One region of the Streptomyces sp. GLSS-08 genome, then DNA from elsewhere that is predicted to be linked to it. Evidence: riboswitches for the same ligand, from Rfam matches in the RefSeq annotation. Region 1 holds a riboswitch; each other region holds the start of a gene.
The links. Region 1 has a riboswitch for cyclic di-AMP ahead of AC0ZLC_RS32365 (M23 family metallopeptidase). Riboswitches for the same ligand answer to the same signal wherever they lie in the genome.
Positions count from the first base shown of each region.

Region 2: linked by a shared signal. The riboswitch ahead of AC0ZLC_RS02265 (M23 family metallopeptidase) and the one ahead of AC0ZLC_RS32365 (M23 family metallopeptidase) in region 1 are both predicted to bind cyclic di-AMP.
Region 3: linked by a shared signal. The riboswitch ahead of AC0ZLC_RS15885 (M23 family metallopeptidase) and the one ahead of AC0ZLC_RS32365 (M23 family metallopeptidase) in region 1 are both predicted to bind cyclic di-AMP.
Region 4: linked by a shared signal. The riboswitch ahead of AC0ZLC_RS05865 (C40 family peptidase) and the one ahead of AC0ZLC_RS32365 (M23 family metallopeptidase) in region 1 are both predicted to bind cyclic di-AMP.

Region 1 covers NZ_JBWJAQ010000031.1:21,642-25,500, reverse strand. Annotated here, with positions in the region: tRNA gene AC0ZLC_RS32375 (tRNA-Met) at 208-281, shown strand; gene AC0ZLC_RS32370 (PP2C family protein-serine/threonine phosphatase) at 422-1,690, shown strand; cyclic di-AMP (ydaO/yuaA leader) riboswitch at 1,946-2,103, shown strand; gene AC0ZLC_RS32365 (M23 family metallopeptidase) at 2,115-3,164, shown strand; gene AC0ZLC_RS32360 (aldo/keto reductase) at 3,230-3,859, shown strand, end outside.
Region 2 covers NZ_JBWJAQ010000001.1:562,122-565,980, forward strand. Annotated here, with positions in the region: gene AC0ZLC_RS02255 (HPr family phosphocarrier protein) at 1-133, shown strand, start outside; gene AC0ZLC_RS02260 (GntR family transcriptional regulator) at 378-1,073, opposite strand; gene AC0ZLC_RS02265 (M23 family metallopeptidase) at 1,258-2,025, opposite strand; cyclic di-AMP (ydaO/yuaA leader) riboswitch at 2,038-2,197, opposite strand; gene AC0ZLC_RS02270 (M16 family metallopeptidase) at 2,443-3,831, opposite strand; gene AC0ZLC_RS02275 (M16 family metallopeptidase) at 3,828-3,859, opposite strand, start outside.
Region 3 covers NZ_JBWJAQ010000008.1:5,872-9,730, reverse strand. Annotated here, with positions in the region: gene AC0ZLC_RS15895 (TetR/AcrR family transcriptional regulator) at 1-402, shown strand, start outside; gene AC0ZLC_RS15890 (SGNH/GDSL hydrolase family protein) at 466-1,251, opposite strand; gene AC0ZLC_RS15885 (M23 family metallopeptidase) at 1,522-2,376, opposite strand; cyclic di-AMP (ydaO/yuaA leader) riboswitch at 2,379-2,536, opposite strand; gene AC0ZLC_RS15880 (phosphatase PAP2 family protein) at 3,000-3,506, opposite strand; gene mscL (large conductance mechanosensitive channel protein MscL) at 3,671-3,859, opposite strand, start outside.
Region 4 covers NZ_JBWJAQ010000003.1:65,862-69,720, forward strand. Annotated here, with positions in the region: gene AC0ZLC_RS05855 (ATP-binding protein) at 1-9, shown strand, start outside; gene AC0ZLC_RS05860 (DUF6328 family protein) at 50-583, opposite strand; gene AC0ZLC_RS05865 (C40 family peptidase) at 663-1,136, opposite strand; cyclic di-AMP (ydaO/yuaA leader) riboswitch at 1,140-1,304, opposite strand; gene AC0ZLC_RS05870 (urease subunit gamma) at 2,193-2,495, shown strand; gene AC0ZLC_RS05875 (urease subunit beta) at 2,511-2,822, shown strand; gene AC0ZLC_RS05880 (urease subunit alpha) at 2,815-3,859, shown strand, end outside.

The sequences.
Region 1 (3,859 bases):
GCCGGCCGGGACGGTCCGTGCCCGTCCCGGCAGACCCGGACGCACGTCGGGAACCCGGCCGCCCAGGCGGTCGGGAACCCGGCCGCCCAGGCGGTCGGGAACCCGGCCGCCGAGGCCCCGCCCGAGCCGGTCGTCCCTGGTGAGGGGCGGTGCCAGGAGCCAGTGTGTGCCGGGGGCCCCGCGGATGGCGTACACTGGTTTCAACGACGCGGGGTGGAGCAGCTCGGTAGCTCGCTGGGCTCATAACCCAGAGGTCGCAGGTTCAAATCCTGTCCCCGCTACTGAAGACCCAGGGCCGGAACTCGGATCATCGAGTTCCGGCCCTGAGTCGTTTCCGCGGGCCGGGACACAAGCGCGGCCGGTGTCATCCGGTCGGTCCACACCGGTCGCCGCCCGCCCCCGCCGCGGGAAGCCTGGACGGGTGGGGCAGCGAGGTGATGTGCAGCGGCCGGGGGAGCCGGAGTCCGGCGGGACCAGGGCCGGGTACTCCGGCGGCGACCGGGCGAGCGGCCCGGTTCCCGAGGGGCGCGAGCGGGCCGGAGGGCGGCTGCCGGGGGATCCGGTGCCGGACCCCGGCCTCGGGAACGCCGCGCCGCCCACGTCCGCCGAGCCCGCCGCCCGGCGGATCTCGTCCGCGCGCCGCTTCCTCCGGGCCCTGCCCGCGCTGCTCATCGCGGCCGGGATCGTCTACGACCTCCTCACGCCGTCACAGTTCACCGCGGCCCCCTTCTTCACGGCCGCTCCCCTGCTCGCCGCTCCGCTCCTCTCGCTGCGCGGCACGGTCCTCACCGGTCTCGCCGCGCTCGCCGCCGTCCTCTCCGTCCACGTCGAACTAGGCGTCCTGCTGCGCGTCGACGCGATCACCGAACTGGTCACCGTCGCCACCGTCACCGTCCTGGCCGTCCTCATCAACACCCTCGTCCGCCGCTCCGACGAACGGCTCGCCTCCGCGCGCGAGATCGCCGAGGCCGCACAGCGCGCCGTACTGCCGCGCCCGGAGGAGAGGATCGGCGGGCTCCAGGTGGCCGCGCGGTACGAGGCCGCGCAGGCCGACGCGTTCATCGGCGGTGACCTGTACGCGGTGCAGGACTCCCCGTACGGCGTGCGGCTGGTCGTCGGGGATGTGCGGGGCAAGGGCATGGGAGCGGTGACGGCGGTCGCCGTCGTCATCGGGGCCTTCCGGGAGGCGGCCGAGCACGAGTCGACGCTGGAGGCGGTCGCCCAGCGGCTGGAGCGGGCCCTGGCGCGGGAGGGGACACGGCGCGACGGGCTCGACGCCTTCGAGGGGTTCACCACGGCCGTCCTCGCGGAGGTCCCGCACGGGGACGGCGTCGTGCGCCTCCTGAACCGAGGCCATCCCCCGCCGCTGCTCCTGCACGCGGACGGCACCCTGCGCACGCTGGAGGCACCGGAGTACGCGCTGCCGCTCGGGATGGGCGAGCTCGGCACATGGCCCGACCGCGCCACGGTGGTCGCGTTCCCGGGCGGGGCCACCCTGCTCCTCTACACGGACGGGCTGTCGGAGGCGCGCGACCCTCTGGGGCGGTTCTACGACCCGGCGGAACGGCTCGCCGGACGGGCCTTCCGCGACCCGGACGCGCTGCTCGCGACCCTCATCAAGGACGTGCACCGGCACACCGGGGACGGGACGACGGACGACCTGGCGCTGCTCGCCGTCCGGCGGTTGTGAGTTTCCGGCGCACGTTCGGAGCCCGTCGTCACCCGAGGTGACCGGGCGGGATCACTGCGCATAATATCTGACGTACCGTCAACTCTTTTGAGGTTTACGACTCACGGTCAACTCGCCCGGTTTTCACCGCCCGTGACCCGTAAGTCCGTGACGAAGGCGTTAATGATCAGTCGGAACAGCTTGGAATAGGGGACCCGCGTCTATTAACGTTCGATAACGCAGCGCGGTTGTCCCAGCCGTCACAAGAGACGGCTCCGTGCGCACGCGCCGAATCCCGCAAGGGAACCGGGGAACCACCTATTTGGGGTGAATCGAGCGTCTATCGCGGTGCACCGCACCCTGGTTGACGCGCGTAGGAGACCTTCCTGCTCCGAACCCGTCAGCTAACCCGGTAGGCGAGAAGGAAGGAAAGGAGCGCGCCCACGTGGCGTCCAACCGGCCTGCCCAGAGCACCTCGTTCGCGCCGAGTGAGAAGCAGAGCGACACCTTCGGCTACGGCCGCGGCAACGACGAGGGCCCCTGGGAGGAGTGGAATCCCACCGCGGATTCCGTCCGTCCCGTCCGTGGCCGGCATCGCGTCTCCAAGCAGCGCGGCGGAGGACTCGCCCGGAGTTCCACCGTCCTCGGCGTCGGCGTCATCGCCGCCGTCGGCGCGGGCGGCATGGCCACCGCGCAGAGCGGCAAGCCCCCGGTCTCCATCTCGATGCCCGACCTGTCGTCGGTCGCCGACTCGGCCAGGAACCTGATATCGGACGGCTCCGGCGCCGAACCGGCCACGGCCTCCGCCACCCCGCTCACCACCGCCGGACTCGCCGGCACGGACACGGCCCAGGGCACCACCGGCGCGGGCGAGGCCCTGCGTGCCCGCATCATGCAGCAGGCCGAGTCGCAGCAGGACCAGGTCGACCTCAAGGCCGCCGAGGCCGCGCAGGCCGCCGCCGTGAAGAAGGCCGCAGAGGAAGCCGCCAAGTCGCAGGACGAGGCCGAGGCCAAGGCCGCCGCCGCCAAGAAGAAGGCGGAGCAGGAGGCCAAGGAGAAGGCGGAGGCCGAGCGCCTCGCCAAGCTCGCCAAGAGCTACACGCTGCCGACCTCCTCGTACACGCTGACCTCGCACTTCGGTGACGCCGGTGCCATGTGGTCCTCCGGCCACCACACCGGCCTCGACTTCGCGGCGCCCACCGGCACGCTGATCAAGGCCGTGCACAGCGGCACCGTCACCGAGGCCGGCTGGGCCGGTGCGTACGGCTACCGCACCGTCCTCACCCTCGACGACGGCACCGAGATATGGTTCTGCCACCAGTCGTCCATCAGCGCCGGCGTGGGCCAGAAGGTCTCCACAGGTGAGGTCATCGGGCGGGTGGGCGCGACCGGCAACGTGACCGGCCCGCACCTGCACATGGAGGTCCACCCGGGCGGCAGCGCCAGCGGTATCGACCCGCTGGCCTGGCTGCAGAGCAAGGGCCTCAACCCGTAACCACGGCGGCCCTCCCGGCCGGGCCTGCGGAATACGTGCCTTCGTCAACGGTGTTGAGATGCACCATGACTGCACTCCGCAAGCTCGGCCCGTCCGACCTCGAGGTCTTCCCGCTCGCCCTCGGCGGCAACGTCTTCGGCTGGACCGCCGACGAGGACGCGTCCTTCGCCGTACTGGACGCGTACGCGGCAGCCGGCGGCAACTTCGTGGACACCGCCGACACCTACTCCTCGTGGGCACCCGGCAACGAGGGCGGCGAGTCCGAGACGGTCATCGGCAGGTGGTTCGCCGCGCGCGGCAACCGCTCCGAGATCGTCCTCGCCACCAAGGCCGGCGCCCATCCCGCGTACAAGGGACTGTCCCCGGACACCCTCAGGGCCGCGGCCGACGCGTCGCTGCGCCGCCTGGGGACGGACTACATCGACCTCTACTACACGCACTACGACGACCCCTCGGTCCCGGTCGAGGAGATCATCGGCACCCTCGACGAACTGGTGCGGGCCGGCAAGGTGCGCGCCGTCGCCGCCTCCAACATCTCGCCCGAGCGGCTCCAGGAGTCCCTGGAGTTCTCCGACCGCGAGGGCCTGGCCCGCTACGTCGCCCTCCAGCCGCACTACAACCTCGTCTCGCGCGACACCTACGAGGGCCCGCTCCAGGAGATCGCCTCCCGCTCCGGCCTCGCCACCGTCCCCTAC
Region 2 (3,859 bases), on a different contig from region 1:
GGTCCTCGGCCTCGGCGCCCAGGGCGGCGAGGAGATCGTCCTCGCCTCCGACGCGGAGGGCGCGGACGCGGCCCTCGACCGCCTGGCCAAGCTGGTCTCCGAGGGTCTCGACGAGCTTCCCGAGACCGTCTGACCCCTCGGACACCCTCTCGTGCGGCGAAGCCGCGTCGGCCCGACCGGTCGACGCGGCTTCGCCGTTCCCGCGCCTTTCCGGATCCCACCGCTCGTCACCGGCCGACGGCCGGTCGATATCAGCACGCCGTCCGGACAATGCGACGGGCACCTGAAAAGGCGCGCCGGGAATTCCCGGCGCGTGAAAAGAGGGCAGCGGGAAACAGCCACCTGCCGAATATGCCTCTTTGTATACGGTGCTTTTGTTAATGCCGCGGGCCCGAGATGTTTACGGGAGGTTGCGAAGTCCTCACGCGGTCCGCGGGCCGGGCGCGCCGCGCGGAGCGGAAGCAGTGCGCGGAGGCGGCGCGCTCGGCGTGCAGCGCGGTGATCGCGCGCGCCCGCTCACCGTCCCCGCGCGCGACGGCGTCCACGATGCCGCCGTGCTCCGCCCAGGCCTGAGCGGCGTCGGCCGGCGCCTCCACCGCGTACATCCAGGCGATCTTGTGACGCAGCTGGGCGAGCGTCGAGGTCAGCGCGGGGCTCCCGGACGCCTGGGCGAGCGTCTCGTGGAACCAGCCCCCCAGGGACCGCAGATCCTCGTTGTGGCCTCTCCTGGCCCGCTCCTGCCCGAGCCTGACCAGGCCCCGCAGAACCTTGAGGTGGGCCTCGGTGCGGCGCTGGGCGGCCCGCGCCGCGCCCAGGGGTTCCAGCAGCAGCCGCATCTCCAGGAGGTCCGCGGCCTCCTGTTCGGTGGGCTCCGCCACGCACGCGCCCGCGTGCCGCCGGATGACGACGAACCCCTCGGCCTCCAGCGTGCGCAGCGCCTCGCGCACGGGGACGCGCGAGACGCCGTAGCGGCGGGCGAGCAGTTCCTCGGTGAGCCGGCTGCCGCGCTCGTAGACACCCGCGACGATGTCGTCACGGATCGCCGTGCATACCGAGTGCGCCGGAATGCGCATGAGCGGACCTCCGCTTAATCCTCGCGAAACGCCGTCGATTGACGCTTGTTCAGCGACTCTATTGCAGCGGGACGGAATTTCCGATGGCGGACCGGAATCCATATGTATTTTTTGGACGGCCGCGCGTCCTAAACGCCGAAGGCCCCGGCTCGTCGAGCCGGGGCCTTCACAAGTCGCGGGGGGGTCAGAGGCTGACGCCGTGCGAGCGGAGGTAGGAGACGGGGTCGATGTCCGAGCCGTACTCGGCCGTCGTACGGGCCTCGAAGTGGAGATGGGGCCCCGTGGAGTTGCCGGTCGACCCGGAGAGGGCTATCGGCTGGCCCGGGGTGACGGTCTGCCCCTCGGAGACGTTGACGGACGACAGGTGGCCGTACATGGTGTACGTCCCGTCGTGCATCTTGATGACGACCTGGTTGCCGTAGGCGCCGGCCCAGCCGGTCGTGACGACGGTGCCCGCGCCGACGGCCTGGACGACGGTGCCCGACGCGGCGTGGAAGTCGACGCCGGTGTGGCTGCCGGAGGACCAGAGGCTGCCGCCGGTCTTGTAGCCGGTGGAGACGTAGGAGCCGGCGACCGGCGCGACGAAGGTGTTGAGGAGCTTGCGCTCGGCGGCGCGGGCGGCACGGGCCCTGACCTCGCGCTCCTTCTTGGCCTCGGCCATGATCCGCCGCTTCGCGGCCTCCTCGGCCTTCTTCAGCGCCGCGGCCTCGTCGGCGGCGTGCTGCTGGGCGGCGGCCTGCGCGTCGACCTGCTCGGCGACCGTGTCGCCGATGGTGACGGCCTGGGTCAGCCCGGTCTGCTGGACGGAGGCGGCGTCCGCGGCGAACGCGGGGGCGGCCAGGGTTCCGATGACACCGGTGGTGGTGAGAGCCGCCACGCTTGCCGCACTCTTGGTGGTGCGCGTGATCCGGCTGGGACGACGATGCTTCCCGGTGGCACGGGTGAACGCCATGAAGGGGCTGGTCCTTTCCTTCCCTCTCGCCTACCGGGTTAGCTGACGGGTTCGGAGCAGGAAGGTCTCCTACGGGCTTCCTTGGGGAAGGACGCCCGATTCACCCCAGGGACTGCGATGGGTCCCCGGCTCCCCTGGCTCGCGCCGTACGGGGACTCGGCGATGACTGTCCGGTGCCGCGGACGCGGCGCACTGCCTGACGAACAGTCGGACTGACGCTAAGGGGGCGTCTTTCAATCGACAAACGGATCACGGCTTTTGTAGTGCACGCCACAGGGCAGAAGGGCAACGCCCCGGCAATACGGACATAACGCGGACGAAGCCGGGTAAGCGCGCGCGGAACCCCGAATGGACGGCGGGTAAACGCGGGGACCCTGGTGACTCATCAGTCACCAGGGTCCCGTCGTCCGCGGGGCTCTACTCGGCCCGTACGACGCTCACTTCACCGATGCCGAGGGCCTCGACGGGCTCCTCGATCTGCGCGGCGTCGCCCACCAGGACCGTCACCAGGCGGTCGACCGGGAAGGCGTTCACGACGGCCGCGGTGGCCTCCACAGTGCCTGTGGCGGCGAGCTGCTGATAGAGCGTCGCCTGGTAGTCGTCCGGCAGGTGCTGCTCGACCTGGTCGGCGAGCGTGCTCGCGACCGCCGCCGCCGTCTCGAACTTGAGCGGTGCGACGCCCACCAGGTTCTGCACGGCCACGTCGCGTTCGGGGTCCGTCAGACCGTCCGCGGCGAGCGTGCGCAGCACCTTCCACAGGTCGTCGAGAGCCGGACCGGTGTTGGGCGTGTCCACGGATCCGCTGATGGCGAGCATCGCGGCACCCGAGCCGTCCGGAGCCGAGCGCAGCACCTGGCCGAACGCCCGCACTCCGTAGGTGTAGCCCTTCTCCTCGCGCAGGACGCGGTCCAGGCGGGAGGTGAGGGTGCCGCCGAGGCAGTACGTGCCCAGCACCTGGGCGGGCCACACCCGGTCGTGCCGGTCGGCTCCGACGCGGCCGATGAGCAACTGCGTCTGTACGGCGCCGGGGCGGTCGACGATGATCACGCGGCCCAGGTCGTCGGCGGTGACTGGCGGCACCGGACGCGGCTCGGCCGAGGAGCCGGTCCAGGCGCCGAGCGTGTCGGCGAGCAGCGCGTCGAGGTCGACGTCGGTGAGGTCGCCGACGACCACGGCGGTGCCGGTGGCGGGACGCACGTGCTTCTCGTAGAAGGCGCGCACGGCCGCGGAGTCGATCTTCTGGACCGTCGCCTCGGTGCCCTGGCGCGGACGCGACATGCGCGAGCCGGCCGGGAACAGCTCCTTGGAGAGCTCCTTGGCCGCGCGGCGGGCCGGATTGGCGGTCTCGTGCGGGATCTCGTCGAGCCGGTTGCGTACCAGCCGTTCGATCTCGCTGTCCGTGAAGGCCGGTGCCCGCAGGGCGTCGGCGAGCAGGCCGAGCCCCTTCTCGAGCCGGGAGACCGGGACCTCCAGCGAGAGGCGCACGCCCGGGTGGTCGGCGTGCGAGTCGAGGGTGGCGCCGCAGCGCTCGAGCTCGGCTGCGAACTCCTCTGCGGAGTGCTTGTCGGTTCCCTCGGAGAAGGCACGGGCCATGATCGTGGCGACGCCGTCGAGACCGGCGGGCTCGGCCTCCAGGGGAGCGTCGACGAGCACCTCCACGGCGACGACCTGCTGGCCGGGGCGGTGGCAGCGCAGGACCGTCAGGCCGTTGTCGAGCGTGCCGCGCTCGGGTGCCGGGAACGCCCACGGCCTGGCCTCGCCTGCCTGCGGCCGGGGGTGGAACTCCATCGTCGCGAGCTCGGTCACTTGGCCGACTCCTCGTCCTCGTCGGTGG
Region 3 (3,859 bases), on a different contig from region 1:
CGCAAGCTGCTGGGCCGGCGCACGTCGGCGCTGCGGCGGCTGCGGGCGGCCGTCCGCTGGTACGCGCCGACCGGCCAGGCCAAGGGCTGGCGGCTGTGGATCGAGGGCTGGGCGGTGGCCCTGCGCGAGCCGGGGCTGCGCGAGGTCACTCAGCACCTCGACCGGCAGTGGAAGGCCGCGCTCGCCGAGGTGATCGCGGAGGGCGTGGCCGCGGGGGAGTTCCGCTGCCCGGACGCCATGGACGCGGCCCTGCGGCTCACTGCCCTGCTGGACGGTCTCGCCGTGCAGATGACGGCCTACCCCGGCGCGGTGTCGCGGGCGCGCACCCGGGCATGGGCGGACGAGGCCCTCGCCCGCGAACTGGGCCTGGAGCGCGAGGCCTTGACGTCACCGCCCGGCTGAGCCGCCCACTCAGCCGCCGTACCGGGCGCACCGCCCGCGCACCCGGGTCCTGTGCCCGGCCCCTCACACCGCCGGTGCGATCCGCAGCTTGATGTCGTCCGGTGACAGGCTGCCCTTGGCCGCCACATGGTCCCCGGAGGACTGGCCGCGCAGTCGGCGGCCGATCCACGGCACCAGGTACTCGCGCGCCCACTGGATGTTGTCGCGGCGCACCTCGAAGGTGCCGCGCGGAGGCAGCGGGGGCCAGGGCTGGTCCGGGTCCGCCGGGACCTCGAGGCCGAGGACCTGGCCGGCCCGCAGGGCGACCCGGGTGTGTCCCTCGGGCGACAGGTGGAGACGGTCGCCGTCCCAGGCGCGCCGGTCCTGGATGGTCTTGAGCGACCACAGGTCCAGCACCGGGCAGCCGTAACGGTCGGCGATGGCCCGCACATGCCCGTTGTACGTGGCGATCTTGCCGCGCAGATGCCTGAGCACGGGCATGGTGCGGGTGTCGAACCCGGTGGTCACCATGACGGTACCGACGGCCGAGGCGAGGTCGGCGACCGCGCGCTCGAAGCGCTCGGCGACCTCGTCGGGGTCGGTTCCCGGCCGGAGAATGTCGTTGCCGCCGGCGCAGAAGGAGACGAGGTCCGGTGCCAGTTCCTTGGCCTGCCGAAGCTGGCCCTCGACGATCTGGTCGAGCAGTTTGCCGCGTACGGCGAGGTTGGTGTAGCCGAAGTCGCCCTCGGGGCGCCGGTCGGCGAGCAGTACCGCGAACCGGTCGGCCCAGCCGACGAAGGCCCCGTCCGGACCGGGATCGCCGACGCCTTCGGTGAAGCTGTCCCCCACCGCCACGTACGACCCGATCACTGATCTGTTGTCACTCTTCGAATCGTCTGCCACATCGGCCCATGATTCCCCTCCGATGTGAGCTACGCGACCGTAGGAAGGGGTTGACGGTCGGTGAGATAAGCCACTCGTCAAGTGTTGGTCAACCTCGGAATAAGGCGGTGCGCAGGGGCGGTTGACGAGCCTCAACGCCCGGAAGCACGGGCTCCGCACTTCCCGTCGCCGACGCCGTGCACGCCGGAGGCCGGACCCCGGGGATCGGGGTCCGGCCTCCGGTGGAGTGGGCGGGCGTCAGCCGACGGAGACGCCGTGTGCGCGCAGGTACGCGACGGGGTCCACGTCCGAGCCGTAGTCCGGGGTGGTGCGGATCTCGAAGTGCAGGTGCGGTCCGGTGACGTTGCCGGTCGCACCGGACAGGCCTATCTGCTGGCCGCCGGTCACGGTCTGCCCGGCCGAGACCGACAACGAGGACAGGTGGGCGTACTGGGAGTACAGGCCGTCGGCGTGCCGGATGACGACCTGGTTGCCGTACGCGCCGCCCCAGCCGGCCGAGACGACGGTGCCAGGTCCGACGGCCTTGAGGGAGGTGCCGGTCGGGACCACGAAGTCGACGCCGGTGTGATAGCCGCTGGACCACATGCTGCCCGCGGTCTTGTAGGCGGTGCCGACGGTGGCGCCCGCGACCGGCATGGTGTAGCCGGAGCTGCTGGTGGCCGCGGCCGGAGCGGCCTGCGTCTTCGTCGTCTGGGTGGTCTTGCCGGACGACGGGGCGGCGGGGGACGCGGCCTTGCCGCCGAGCGTCAGCTCCAGACCCGGGTGGATCAGCGCCGGGTCGCCCCCGATGACCGCGCGGTTGTCCTGGTAGAGCTTCTTCCAGCCGCCGGTGACGTGCTGCGTGTCGGCGATCTTCGCGAGGGAGTCGCCGGCCTTCACCGCGTAGGTCTTCGTCGCGGCCTTCTGGGCGGCGGCCGGCGCGGCGGCGGCCTTCTCCGGAGCGGCGGAGACGGCGGCCGCGGGAGTCGCGGCGTGGGCGCCCGCGGCTCCCATCAGCGGCAGGGCGAGTGCGGCGCCACCGGTGCCGACGACGGCGATCGAGCGGGTCAGGCGCAGGGACTTGGGACGGCGGTGCTTACCCTTCGCGGGCATGGTGCATTCCTCTCCGGCGCCTGCGAGGTGAGCTGTCGGGTGCGAGCTGGAGATGCCCGGCCGCGTTGCGCGCGGCTCAACCCCTAGCCTGTCCGGAGACCGGAACAGGCGTCGTACCTGTGGGTCCCCCGCTCCTGCCGTGGACGGGTGAGTGTGCGGGATTCCGGGCGGCGGCAGGATTGGGCGTCCGTCCGGAGTGAGGGTGAACGTAGGCGACATGAGAGGGCGTCGACAAGCTTGTGGGTTTTCTGTGCACACCCATTTCTTGATCCATGTCCGGATTGCCGGTCACTGTCCGTCGACGAGTGATCTTTCCGGGTCGGCAATCGCCCGGTAATCCCGCAGACTTGAGAAACCGGGTTCACGACGCATTGTCACCGGTATGACGCTGCTCACGCGCCACCCCGCCAGGAGGCCCTTATTCCCTACCAGTTGGACTGATGCGGCTAAACAGGACAGAAGGTCCAGACGGTACCTTGAGGGACATCTGACGCACGCCGTCCGGCGGCCGCCGGGACAAACGGACGGCGACGGCGGACCGCTCGTGGAGACGCGGCCCGCCGAGGGCTCGGACGGCCACCCGCACCGAGGCGGCCACGGTGGAGAGCGGTGCTCCCCGGGGCTCACCGCAGCAGACGCAGCGCCAGCCGGGGGCTCTTGCGCACCAGAGCGGCAGCGGCAAGGCCGATCAACGCTCCGGCCGCGACGTCGGACGGATAGTGGGCGCCGGTGTGCACCCGTTCGGTGGCCACCATCGCGGCCGGAACCGCACACACGGCGCCCGCCAGGGGCCACACCGCCGCCACCGCCGCCGTGAACCCCACGCCCGCGGCGGTGTGCCCGGAGGGGAACGAGGAGGAGTCGGGCCGCTCGTGCACGTCCTCGTGCGAGATCCATTCCTTCGGCGGCCGCTCCCGCTCGAACACCTGCTTGAGCACGGCGTTGGACACCAGCTCCGCCACAGCCATGCTCGCCAGTCCCGCGACAGCGGCCCGACGGCCTCTCCAGCCGCCCAGGGACATGACGGCGGCGGCACCCCACCACAGCTTGGTGTGCTGGGCGGCGTCCTCCACCGCCGGCAGCACGCGCCGCGCACAGTCCGACTGCCACGCGGCGACCCGCCGCGTCAACCGATGATCCTTTTCACGAAGGTCCGCCCATGCGTTCATGGGCTGCGACTTCCCGCCCGGGACGAGTCGTAACAGGCGTCGGCCCGGCATCCGCGTGGCAGCTCGGACATGAGCGTCCCGGGCGGGGCAGCCTGCGTGCCGCCCCGCCCGACAGGCCGACGTTCTCACCGGTCCTGACGAGCCGGTACGGTGCCGTCCGCCGACGCCACCGGAACGGTGCCGTCCGCCGCGGACCGGTCCGTCACCTGCGCCGGGAGCGCCGGCAGCGGACTGGTGCAGGACGCGCAGCGGCGGGCCTCCGTGGGCACGGGGCTGAGGCATTCGGGGCACTCGCGCTTGGGTGCCTGCACGTC
Region 4 (3,859 bases), on a different contig from region 1:
GAACCCTGACGCCGCGACCCGGCAGCCGCCGCCAGGGCCCTGGCGGCCCTCATGGGCGCCGGCCCGGGCCTTCGTGCTCCCGAGCACCCGAGGAAGCCCCTTTCGCCCGGAGTGCGCGCCGCACGAGCCGGGGCAGGACGCCCCACAGCGCCGCGCAGACGACCAGCGTGCCGGCCGCCGCGGCGATTCCGCCGCCCCGGCCCAGGGCCACGTCGACGACGAGCAGGACGGAGCCGGTGAACGCCAGCGTCAGGACGCACAGCCCGGCCGCGGCCAGATGGGAGGAGACCCGCACGACGGTGGCCTTGGCGTTCTGCTGGAACAGCGACCGGTGCAGGGCGGCCGGGGCCACGAAGAGGGCGGCGGCCAGCACGGCGAGCAGCAGCGTGGTGACGTACGTGACGCGCTGCACGGTGTCGAGGGTCGGGAACCGCTGGGTGAACGCCAGGGTCAGCAGGAAGGCGAAGAGGATCTGCACGCCGGTCTGGACGACGCGCAGCTCCTGGAGCAGCTCGGCGAAGTTGCGGTCGGCGCGCTCCGGGGGCGTCTCGTTCCGCGCGGAGTGAGGGTGTCGGTCGTCCATGGGCGGACGAGTATCCGTTTCGCGCCATGGTCACGCCCTCCGGGGGCGACGGCGCCCGCCGCCGCCCCCGGGGAGCCGGTCAGCCGACCCGGCCGTACCAGACGCTCTTCGTCCAGATCTTCGTGAGCTTCACGACCTCTCCGGTCTTCGGGGAGTGCCAGATCCGTCCCTTCCCGGCGTAGATGCCGACGTGGTACACGTTCCGGCCCGAATGGAAGAACACGAGGTCTCCCGCCCTGCGGTGCGAGGCGGAGACGTGGTTGGTCTTGTTGTACTGCGCCGCGGCCGTACGAGGCAGCCTCTTGCCGGCCTTCTTGTACGAGTAGAGCGTGAGCCCGGAGCAGTCGAAGCGGCGCGGCCCCGTCGCGCCGTACTTGTACGGGGCACCTTTCTTGGAGGCCGCGATCTGAAGCGCCTTCGTCGCCGATGTGGCCGCGGCGGCGTCGGATGCGGCGCCGGGGACCACGAGGCTGCCGCCGACGGCGGCGATGGTGAGGGCCGAGGCCATACCGGCCCGGGTCCACAGCGACGGGACACGATTGAGCGCAGTCATGCGCAACCCTTCGTCAGCCGCCTGTGAAGGATGACCTGTCGGATTCGGGCTGGCGAAGTAGCCCGGCCGCGATGTGCGGCTTCACCCCAAGGACCGCCCGGATCTCTCCGGCGGCCCGTCGTGCTGGGTCCTCCACTCCTGCCGATCCACTTCTGTCGACCGGTCACCCGGGCGGCGGCAGGACTCGGCGTCCGCCCGGATCGCCCCGCCGCTTCGGCGGGGGCTTGTCGTCGCAGGGATCTTCACTCATGGAAGTCAGAAAATCCGAACGGAATCGGAGATTTGTGGGGTTACTCACCACTCACCCGTTCGGGTGGACACCCCCTGTTTCGAACGGAAGTTGAGGGTGCCGACCAAGCCCGCACCTGCGACGGAACCCTTCATTCCGCCTCGGCTCTCCACGCGTTGCGCAAGTTGAGGGGGCTCATGACCGGGGGTGCGTCTACACCGTTGGGGGGTACGCCGTTTGGTGCGTTTGTGTCCCGGGCCGGACGTCGCGCGAAGTCGGCGCCCGTCGGCCCGGGGCCACGGCACTCGGATGTCCGCCTTGGGTGGCAAGGCGACGCGGGCGGCCCGTCGTTCGCCCCCGCGGACCCGCACGGTCCGTGCCAGGGGCGGCGGGTGAACTTCGCTCCCGTCCCGTTGGTGCATCGGAGTGAGCGCGGGCGCGCCGGCCGGGGGCCGCGCCGCCCCTGGTGCGTATACGGTCCGGACCGCGGCGGCGGCCCCCCGTGGCCGCGCCGGCGTACCGGTGGGCCTCGCGGTGCCTCGGTGAGCTTGGACCGTTCCCGCGTCCGGGCGGCAGGGGGGCGCGGAGGGGCTCTGCGGTGCCCGACGGGTATGGAACAGCCCAGCCGGCGGTCATGAGTGGATCAAGGGCTGGTTAACGTAGTTGAAACTCCGTCCAACTAGCCTGCCGATCCACGCCACCAGGGGTTTCCGTATCCGGATTGAGCCTGATCGCCCAATCTGTCTGTGTGCTACATCTATCCCGTCGCGGTGGCTGCGGCAACCGGACCCCGCACGGTCCGGGCGAGGACTGTGAGGTGGGACGCCGTGCAACTGACCCCGCACGAGCAAGAGAGGCTGCTGATCCACGTGGCCGCCGACGTCGCCGAGAAGCGCCGGGCCCGCGGGCTGAGACTGAACCACCCCGAGGCCGTCGCCCTCATCACGTCGCACCTCCTGGAAGGCGCCCGTGACGGCCGTACCGTCGCCGAACTCATGGCGTCCGGGCGCAGGCTCCTCACCCGGGACGACGTCATGGAGGGCATCCCCGAGATGATCCACGACGTCCAGGTGGAGGCGACCTTCCCGGACGGCACCAAGCTCGTCACCGTCCACGACCCGATCGTCTGACGGGGGAGCGGCCCGATGATCCCCGGAGAGATCCTGTTCGCCGACGGACCCGTCGCCTTCAACGAGAGCCGCGAGGTCACCCGGCTGACCGTCCTCAACTCCGCCGACCGCCCCGTCCAGGTCGGCTCCCACTACCACTTCGCCGAGGCCAACCCGGGTCTGGACTTCGACCGCGACGCCGCCCGAGGCAGGCGGCTGAACGTGGCCGCGGGCACCGCCGTGCGCTTCGAGCCAGGTATCCCCGTCGACGTCGAACTCGTTCCGCTCGCCGGTGCCCGTGTGGTGCCCGGACTGCGCGGTGAGACCGGAGGTGCCCTCGATGCCTGAGATCTCGCGTGCGGCGTACGCCGATCTGTTCGGCCCCACCACCGGCGACCGGATCCGGCTCGCCGACACCGATCTGCTCGTCGAGATCGAGGAGGACCGCTGCGGCGGTCCCGGCCGCGCCGGCGACGAGGCGGTGTTCGGTGGAGGCAAGGTCATCCGCGAGTCCATGGGCCAGGCGCGCGCCACGCGCGCGGACGGCACCCCGGACACCGTGATCACGGGAGCCGTGATCATCGACCACTGGGGCGTCGTCAAGGCCGACGTCGGCATCCGCGACGGCCGGATCACCGGCATCGGCAAGGCGGGCAACCCCGACACGATGGACGGCGTCCACCCGGACCTCGTCATCGGCCCCGAGACCGAGATCGTCGCGGGCAACGGGCGGATCCTCACGGCCGGCGCCATCGACGCGCACGTCCATTTCATCTGCCCGCAGATCGCCGACGAGGCACTGGCGGCCGGTATCACCACACTGGTCGGCGGCGGCACCGGACCGGCCGAGGGCTCCAAGGCGACCACCGTCACCCCCGGCCCCTGGCACCTGGCCCGGATGCTGGAGGCGATGGAGCGCTACCCGCTCAACATCGGCCTGCTCGGCAAGGGCAACACCGTCTCGCACGAGGCGATGCTGTCCCAGATCCGCGGCGGCGCCCTCGGACTGAAGCTTCACGAGGACTGGGGCTCCACCCCGGCCGTCATCGACGCCTCGCTCACCGTCGCCGAGCAGACCGGCGTCCAGATCGCCATCCACACGGACACCCTCAACGAGGCCGGCTTCGTGGGCGACACCCTCGCCGCCATCGCCGGCCGCACGATCCACGCGTACCACACCGAGGGTGCGGGCGGCGGTCACGCGCCGGACATCATGACCGTGGTCTCCGAGCCGCACGTGCTGCCCAGCTCCACCAACCCGACCCGGCCCTTCACCGTCAACACCGCCGAGGAACACCTCGACATGCTGATGGTCTGCCACCACCTCAACCCGTCCGTCCCCGAGGACCTGGCCTTCGCCGAGTCCCGGATCCGGCCGTCCACCA